Linked DNA regions of Kribbella solani. The protein of the gene in region 1 interacts with the protein of each later gene in a pairwise test. Links are inferred from orthologs where the notes say so. Each region holds a gene or a part of one and is shown on either strand. Other genes may lie near its edges.

Region 1 (4,385 bases):
CCGGCGGCGTACTGTCCTTCCCCGCCGGCCTCCTCGGCCTGGCGATCCACGTAGCCCTACTGACCCTGATGCTCCAACAACCCACCAAACGCTGGTTCCACCACCGCTGACCCGCTGCCCGCCGCTGACCCGCCGACCGCCGCTGGTTCAACCGCCCGCCGTCGACCCAGGAGACGTACGTTGGAAATCTGGATCAACCCCGCCTGCTCGAAATGCCGAGCCGCCACCAGCGCCCTCGACGAGGCCGGCGTCGAGTACACCGTCCGCCGCTACCTGGACGACCCACCCACGGCCACCGAGCTGGAGGACGTCCTGACCCGCCTCAACCTCGACCCCTGGGACCTCGTCCGCCACAACGAACCAGCCGCCCAGCCCCTGAAGTCCGCCCCCCGAGACCCCGCCCACCGCACCACCTGGATCGAGGCCATGGTCAACAACCCAATCCTCATCCAACGCCCCATCATCACCACCACCGACAAAACCACCGCCATCGCCCGAGACCCCCAAACCCTCAAACGCTTCCTGCCCTGACCACCAGCACCAGCACCTGCCCCGCGGTGCCCGCGGCTGCCCCACGACACCTGTGGACAACGACAACCCCACCGCAGGCGTTTCCTGGACAATCCGTCGAGTGTTCATCACCACCGGCTTGTCCCACGGCGATCCCACCCTCTCCGCCTGGGTAGACGAATCGGTGATCGTCGACGGCTCACGCTGCCCGACCGGCACCTACACCTTGGCCGCCGTCGTCGCGAAAGCAGCCGCAGTAGGCACGACGCGGGACGTCGTCCGTGCTCTCACGCTGACCAGAGGCGGCCGCTTGCATTGGGTCGATGAGTCGGGCAAGCGTCGCGATCGGATCGCCGCCGCGATCGCGGCCCTTGAGTTGTCGGTGATCGTCGTCGCGGGATCGCCGGTTCAGCGTGCCAAACAAGAGCGTGCCCGGCGGTGTTGTCTGGAGCGGTTGCTGCAGGAGTTGAGTTCGACCGGTGTACGCGAGGTCTGTCTGGAGTCACGCACCGCGACACCTGACCGCCGGGATCTGAGCTTGGTCGAGTCGGCGCGACGGAAAGGTCTGATTCCCCGTGGTTTCCGGGTCGGCTTCGCGCGTCCACGGGATGAGCCGATGTTGTGGATCCCGGACGCGGTCGCGGGGGCGGTGACGGCGTCCCGGCTCGGCGAACCGCGGTGGCAGCTCGCGATGTCGGAGATCCTCACCGAACACGAGGTCGAAGTTCGCTAGAAAGCGCGAAAGCTGGGGCCCATCCTCCGGTGGGAATCCCAGCTTCACTTCTCGCCAGGCAGCGCGCGGCGAGCTACTTGCAGTATGCCACAGGTGGTCACTCGCTGTCAGACAGCATCCACAGCTCAGAGTTTTTGCAGGCGGGTCAGGGCTTCTTGGAGTAGGGCGGGTTGTTTGCAGAAGGCCCAGCGGACGAGGGGGCGGCCTAGGGTGGTGTGGTCGTAGAAGACCTGGTGGGGGATGGCTACTACGCCGGCGCGTTCGGGGAGCATGCGGCAGAAGTCGATGCCGTCGGTGTGGCCGAGGGGGCGGATGTCGGTGGTGATGAAGTAGGTGCCGGCGGGGCGGTGGACCTCGAAGCCGAGGTCGGTGAGGCCTCCGGCGAGGAGGTCGCGGCGGGACTGCAGGTCGGCGCGCAGGGTGTCGAAGTAATCGTTGCCTAGTGCAAGCGCATTGGCGACGGCGGGCTGGAAGGGCGTGCCGGAGGTGAAGGTGAGGAACTGTTTCGCGGTCGTCACCGCCGTCACCACCGCCGCCGAACCGGTCACCCAGCCGATCTTCCAGCCGGTGACCGCGAAGGTTTTGCCGGCGCTGCTGATCGACACGGTGCGATCGGCCATTCCCTCGTACGTGGCCAGCGGCCGGTGCCGCAGTCCGTCGTACACCAGGTGTTCGTACACCTCGTCGGTGATCACGATCAGGTCGTGCTCGACCGCGACATCGCGTACGCCGCGCAGCTCGTCGTCGGTGAGTACGGTGCCGGTCGGGTTGTGCGGTGAGTTGATCAGCAGCACCTTCGTACGCGGCGTGACCGCGGCGCGCAGCTCGTCCAGCTCCAGCCGGTACGAGGGCGCACGCAGCGTCACCGGAACCCGGCGCCCGCCCGCGAACGCGATCCCGGCGGCGTACGAGTCGTAGTACGGCTCCAGCGCGATCACCTCGTCACCGGGCTCCACGTACGCGAGCAGTGCCGCCGCGACCGCCTCGGTGGCACCGGTCGTGATCAGCACCTGGGTGTCCGGGTCGTACGAGAGCCCGTAGAACCGCCGCTGATGATCCGCGACCGCCTGCCGGAGCACGGGTACGCCGCGCGCCGGGGCGTACTGGTTCGCGCCGGAGCGGATCGCCGCGATCGCGTCCTCGAGTACGGAGTCGGGGCCGTCGCGATCCGGGAAGCCCTGGCCGAGGTTCACCGAACCGGTCGCCAGCGCGAGCGCGGACATCTCGGCGAAGATCGTCGTGCCCAGACCGTTCAGCCGTTCTGCGGGTGCGTGCATCGTCTAACCCTCGACTGCCGTGACCATGTGTGCAAGCCAGGCCCGCGCGGTTGCCCGGTCGGTCGCGCTGAAGGCCGCTTCCAGCTCGTTCTCGACCTTGCGGATCGCCGGTGCCGCCTCGGCCAGCCGGCGCTCGCCGCCCGGGGTGAGGTGGATCTGCTGGGTTCGCCGGTCCTTCGGGTTGGGCCGGCGTTCGACCAGGCCGGCCCGCTCCATCCCGGTGAGCAGCTCGTTCGCGGACTGCCGGGTGGTGCCGACCACGCGGCCGATGTCGGCGACGGTCAGCCCGGGGCTTTCCCGCACGCACAGCAATGTCCCGTACTGCTGCACGGACAGCCCGTGGTCGTCGAGCGCGGCCGCCAGCGCCGACCGCATGCTCAGCCAGGCGTGCCGGACCAGGAACGTCACGCAGCCGGTCTCGTCAGTCGGTTCCATGCAACACATTCTGCCGGGGAAAACCCACAATGGAGATTGACAGGTTCCTGTCAATCTATGATGATCGAGTTCTCGTCAGGTTCCTGACAATCATAGGAGACTTCGTGTCCTCGATCGACCCCATCCCCGACACCCGCCGGCAGCGGCGGATTCTGACCGTACTGGTGGTCTCGGCCGTCCTGATCTGGATCGACTCGACCGTCCTCGGGATCGCCCTCGAACGCCTCGCCGACCCGGTCGACGGCCTCGGCGCCACGCCCGGCCAGCTGCAATGGGCCATCGGCATCTACTCGCTGCTCTTCGCCACCGCCCTGTTCCTGGCCGGTGCGCTCGGCGACCGGTACGGCCACCGGACCGTACTGATGCTCGGCCTGCTGATCTTCGGGATCGCCTCCGCCTGGGCCGCCTGGGCGACCGGGCCGACGGCGCTGATCCTGGCCCGCGCGACCATGGGCCTCGGCGGCGCGCTGATCATGCCGCCGTCGATGGCGATCATCGGCTGGACCTTCCCGCCGCAACGCCGAGCCGCCGCGATCGCGGTCTGGGGCTCGTCGGCCGGCGTCGGGGTCGCGGTCGGCCCGGTGCTCGGCGGTCTGCTGATCGACCATTTCTGGTGGGGTTCGGTGTTCACCATCAACCTGCCGATCGTCGCGTTCGGCCTGATCGGCGCGGCGCTGGTGCTGCCGAACCCGCGCAGCCCGGAGCGCCGCCGCCTCGACCCGATCGGCCTCAGCCTGTCCACGCTCGGCCTGCTCGGCGTCTCGTACGGCCTGATCGAAGGCGGTCATCAGGGCGGCTGGGATCGCTGGCAGGTGTGGGCGAGCATCGTCGCCGGAGTCGTCCTGCTGGCCGGTTTCATCGTGTCCGAGTGGCGGGAAGAGCGGCCGAGCTTCGACCCACGGCTGTTCCGCGACCGGCGCTTCGCGGCCGGCAACTTCACCCTCTCCGTCGTCTTCCTGACCCTCACCGGCCAGAGTTTCTACCTGGCCTTCTACTACCAGGGCGCGCGCGGCATGAGCGCGCTCTCGGCCGGCCTGATGTCGTTGCCGGCGGCAATCGGGGTGATCATCGGCTCCCAGCTCGGCGCCCGGCTGGCCGCCCGCTTCGGCGTCGCCAAGGTGTCGGGTACGGCGGTGCTCGTGCTCGCCGCGTGCTTCGGGCTCAACCTCCTGTACGACGTGAACACGTCCTTGGTCTGGCTGGGTCTGGTCGGTGGAATCGTTGGCCTGTCCATCGGTATGACGACCGCGCCGACCACCGCCGCGATCATGGCGACGCTGCCGCTGGACCGGATGGGTGCCGGTTCGGCCGTGAACAACGCGCTCCGTCAGGTCGGCAGCGTGCTCGGTGTCGCGGTCCTCGGTACGGTCGTGTCGTCGACGTACCAGGACAGGATCGCGCCGTCGCTGGCCGGCCTGCCGCCCGCCGCC
Region 2 (4,378 bases), 3.3 Mb from region 1 along the record:
TCTCCACACCCGCGTCACCGGCGCTGTGCAGTACAGCGGAGTGCTCGACCGCACTGTGCACCACTGTCGTACCGACGCGGCGCCGTGCGGCCGTCAGAGCGGCCAGACCGACCTCGATGGCCGCTGTGCCGGACGTGGTCAGGTACAGCTCGTCAGGACGCACTCCAACGGCCTGAGCAAGCACTGCGCGGGCGTTGTCCAGCAGCAGTCTGGCAGTCCGTCCTTCATGGTGCAGACGGACCGGATCGGCCCAGCCGGAATCCACCGCCGACAGCAACATTTCCCGCGCCGCGGGGTGCATCGGCTCGGCCGACGCGGCGTCCAGATACGCACGCTCACTCACACGGGAAACGCTAAGCCCTACCTATGCGCGGAAGCCGGGAGGGTGTCCAGTAGTGTTTGGTCGTCAGTCTCACTTGGGAAGGGAAAGGCGCCCCGTGGGTTCGAACGGCACGCCCGGAGTGGATGAGCGACCGGCAGGTTCTGCTGGTGCCACACGTCCGGCGAAGCGACGCCTACTGGTCGGTGCGGCAGTGGTGCTCGGCACCCTGTTGCTGACCGGTTGTTCGTCGGCGACCACTGAGCAGTGGAAACGACTCGGTCTGCCCGAGGGTGCATCTGACCGGACCGAGGCGATCAGAAGCCTCTGGATCGGCGCCTGGACGGCCGCACTGATCATCGGTGTGATGGTCTGGGGCCTGATCCTGTTCGTCGTGGTGCGGTACCGCAAGCGGAACGAGGAAGCGCCCCGGCAGGTGCGCTACAACCTGCCGCTGGAGGTGCTCTACACGCTGGCACCGTTCGCGATCATCGGTGTGCTGTTCTTCTACACCGTGGAGCACGGCAACCAGGTGACCAAGATGGACGCCAACCCGCAGCACACCGTGAACGTGGTGGGCCAGCAGTGGCAGTGGACCTTCAACTACAAGGACACCGTCGACGGCAAGCAGGGCGTCTGGGAGACCGGCACCCTGGACAAGCCGGCCACGCTGTGGCTGCCGGTGAACGAGTCGGTGCACTTCGACCTGACCGCGCAGGACGTGATCCACTCCTTCTGGGTGCCGTCGTTCTACTTCAAGCTCGACGTGATCCCGGGCAAGACCAACAAGTTCGAGCTGACCCCGACCAAGACCGGCACCTTCGCCGGCAAGTGCGCTGAGCTCTGCGGCCTGTACCACAGCCGGATGGTCTTCAGCGTCAAGGTGGTCAGCCGCGACGAGTACGACGCACACCTGCGCGAGCTGGCCGCCAAGGGCCAGACCGGCGCGGCAACAGGTGGCGCCGACGCCACGACCATTCTCGGGACCGGGGGTCACAAGTGACCGACTTCGCCGAGCGCACCGGCGCTATCGGTACCACCGCGCTGCCCCGGCGGCGTACCAAGGGCCAGCTGCTGGTCAAGTACCTGACCACGACCGACCACAAGCTGATCGGGCACATGTACCTGGTCACGTCGTTCGTGTTCTTCCTGATCGGCGGCGTGATGGCGCTGCTGATCCGCGCCGAGCTGGCCAAGCCGGGCCTGCAGATCGTGAACGAAGAGGTCTACAACCAGCTCTTCACCATGCACGGCACGATCATGCTGCTGCTGTTCGCGACGCCGCTGTTCGTCGGCTTCGCGAACGAGATCATGCCGATCCAGATCGGTGCCCCGGACGTCGCGTTCCCGCGGCTGAACATGTTCAGCTACTGGCTGTTCCTGTTCGGCGGCACGATCACGATCAGCGGCTTCTTCACTCCGGGCGGCGCGGCCGACTTCGGCTGGTTCGCGTACGCGCCGCTGTCCAACGCGGTCCGCTCACCGGGTGTCGGCGGCGACCTGTGGATCATGGGCCTGTACCTGGCCGGTCTGGGTACGATCCTCGGCGCGGTGAACTTCATCACCACCATCATCACCATGCGCGCGCCCGGCATGACCATGTTCCGGATGCCGATCTTCACCTGGAACATCCTGGTCACGTCGATCCTGGTACTGATCGCGTTCCCGATCCTGGCGGCGGCGCTGCTGGTGCTGGAGGCGGATCGATCACTCGGGGCACACGTCTTCGACGCGGCAAACGGCGGACCCATACTCTGGCAACACCTGTTCTGGTTCTTCGGGCATCCAGAGGTGTACATCATCGCGCTGCCGTTCTTCGGCATCGTCACCGAGATCCTGCCGGTGTTCAGCCGCAAGCCCGTCTTCGGGTACATCGGCCTGGTCAGCGCGACGCTCGGTATCGCGGTCCTTTCGGTGGCGGTGTGGGCGCACCACATGTTCGTCACCGGCGCGGTGAACCTGCCGTTCTTCTCGTTCATGACCTTCCTGATCGCCGTACCGACCGGAGTGAAGTTCTTCAACTGGATCGGCACGATCTGGGGCGGATCGGTGTCGTTCGACACACCGATGCTCTGGTCGGTGGGCTTCCTGACCACCTTCCTCTTCGGCGGTCTGACCGGCGTCATCCTGGCCTCGCCGGCGCTCGACTACCAGCTCTCCGACTCGTACTTCGTGGTGGCGCACTTCCACTACGTCGTCTTCGGTACGGTCGTGTTCGCGATGTTCGCAGGGTTCTACTTCTGGTGGCCGAAGTTCACCGGGCGGATGCTCGACGAGCGGCTCGGCAAACTGCACTTCTGGCTGCTGTTCATCGGCTTCCACACCACGTTCCTGGTCCAGCACTGGCTGGGTGTCGAGGGCATGCCGCGGCGGTACGCCGACTACGGCGCGAACGAAGGCTTCACCACGCTGAACGAGGTTTCCAGCATTGGCGCCTTCATTCTCGGCATGTCGATGCTGCCGTTCTTCTACAACGTCTACAAGTCCCGTAAGTCGCCCAAGGTCGGTGTCGACGACCCGTGGGGCTGGGGCCGTTCGCTGGAGTGGGCGACCAGTTCCCCGCCGCCGCGGCACAACTTCGTGTCGCTGCCGCGGATCCGTTCCGAGTCGCCGGCGTTCGATCTGCACCACGCGGACATCGCCCTGGCGGAGTACCCGGACAACAAGGCCGGCAAGGACAACCTGCTGGACGCGGGTGACGACGCGGGCCGGGTCGACCAGCTGGCCGAGCAGGTCGAGCAGGCTGACGACTCCGGCGATAGCGGGACCGAAGGGAAGGACAAGGCGTGAAGGTCGAAGCCTGGGTCTTCGGGATCCTGAGTGTGTTCCTGCTGGTGGTCACGCCGATCTACTGGCTGATGTCGGAAGATCCGACCGGTACCACCGCGCTGGTGATGACGTTCTTCCTGGCACTGCTGGTGGCGTTCTACCTCAGCGTCACCGCCCGCCGGATGGACGCCCGTCCGGAGGACCGCAAGGAAGCGGAGATCGTCGAAGGGGCCGGTGAGCTCGGCTTCTTCCCGCCACACTCCTGGTGGCCGCTGTGGTGCGCGCTGTCGCTGTCGGTGGTGGTGCTCGGCATCGCCGTCGGCTGGTGGCTGTTCATCGTCGGCTGCGGGGTCGGCATCATCACGCTGAGTGGTTTCATCTTCGAGTACTACCGCGGTGACCACGCGCACTGATTGAGAATCGTACGAAAAGCGCCGTCCGGGAACGAACCGGGCGGCGCTTTCGTGCGTCTTAGAGGATGTCTGAGAGGCGTAGCCGGTGCGATCGTTATGGTCCGTACCGGTTACCTGGTGATGCGATGCTGAGAAATGTCGCCGCGGCACGTTACCCTTACCGCGGTTTGACTAAACAGGGGAGAGCTGGGGAATGGTAAGCGGTTCGGTGAGGAAGCACGGCCTGGCCGTGGCCGGCATTTGCGTGCTGCTGGTGGCCGGGACGGCCTGCAGTGACACGAAGGCCGGCAGCGGTGGCAACGGCCAGTCGACGCCGGGTGCGTCGAGCTCGCAGAGCAGCACCCCGGGTGCCTCGAACACGCCAGGCGCGTCGACCACCCCGTCGGAGTCCGCCGCGGCGGCGATCTCGGTGGTGCCGGCCAAGGGCGCGACCGCGGTGCAGCCGGACAAGCCGGTCACCGTGAGCACGACGGCGGGCAAGCTCAACGACGTGACGCTGAAGGACGACGACGGCGACAAGGTCACCGGCAGCTTCAACACCGACAAGACCCAGTGGACCTCCGCCGCGCTGCTCAAGCCGAACGCGACGTACACGGTCAGTGGTTCCGCGGAGGGTACGGACGGCGCGAGCGTACCGATCAGCTCGACCTTCAAGACGCTGAAGGCGACGAAGAGCCTGAAGGCATCGGTGGTCCCGCTGAACGGGGAGACCGTCGGCGTCGCGCTGCCGATCCAGATCTACTGGAACAACCCGGTCAAGGACCGTGCCGCGGTCGAGAAGCAGCTGTCCGTGAAGACCTCGGTCCCGGTCGACGGCAGCTGGCACTGGGTGAACAGCAAGCAGGTCAACTACCGCCCGAAGAACTACTGGCCGGCC

What was found. The genes of interacting proteins can lie anywhere in the genome.
Region 2: the proteins of HDA44_RS27940 (region 1) and ctaD interact in binary tests that used the Escherichia coli proteins (3 or more experiments, as listed by UniProt). The link is inferred for Kribbella solani from one-to-one orthologs.

Annotation. Positions count from the first base shown.
Region 1 is NZ_JACHNF010000001.1:6,065,704-6,070,088, forward strand. The notes cover bases 445-3,358. They hold HDA44_RS27940 (pyridoxal phosphate-dependent aminotransferase), read right to left. Parts: upstream 2,521-3,358; coding sequence 1,369-2,520; downstream 445-1,368. Other genes in these bases: HDA44_RS27930 (ArsC/Spx/MgsR family protein), read left to right, coding at 445-531; HDA44_RS27935 (hypothetical protein), read left to right, coding at 632-1,243; HDA44_RS27945 (MarR family winged helix-turn-helix transcriptional regulator), read right to left, coding at 2,524-2,955; HDA44_RS27950 (DHA2 family efflux MFS transporter permease subunit), read left to right, coding at 3,060-3,358. Outside these bases: HDA44_RS27925 (hypothetical protein), read left to right, coding at 1-110; more of HDA44_RS27930, read left to right, coding at 181-444; more of HDA44_RS27950, read left to right, coding at 3,359-4,385. UniProt on the Escherichia coli protein: Shows aminotransferase activity with methionine and histidine as substrates, and to a lesser extent also with phenylalanine.
Region 2 is NZ_JACHNF010000001.1:2,738,350-2,742,727, reverse strand. What follows is about bases 822-3,728. They hold ctaD (aa3-type cytochrome oxidase subunit I), read left to right. Parts: upstream 822-1,348; coding sequence 1,349-3,109; downstream 3,110-3,728. Other genes in these bases: HDA44_RS12295 (L,D-transpeptidase), read left to right, coding at 3,710-3,728; HDA44_RS12300 (aa3-type cytochrome oxidase subunit IV), read left to right, coding at 3,106-3,501; ctaC (aa3-type cytochrome oxidase subunit II), read left to right, coding at 822-1,322. In the rest of the region: HDA44_RS12315 (cysteine desulfurase family protein), read right to left, coding at 1-343; more of ctaC, read left to right, coding at 534-821; more of HDA44_RS12295, read left to right, coding at 3,729-4,378. UniProt on the Escherichia coli protein: Cytochrome bo(3) ubiquinol oxidase is the terminal enzyme in the aerobic respiratory chain of E.coli that predominates when cells are grown at high aeration.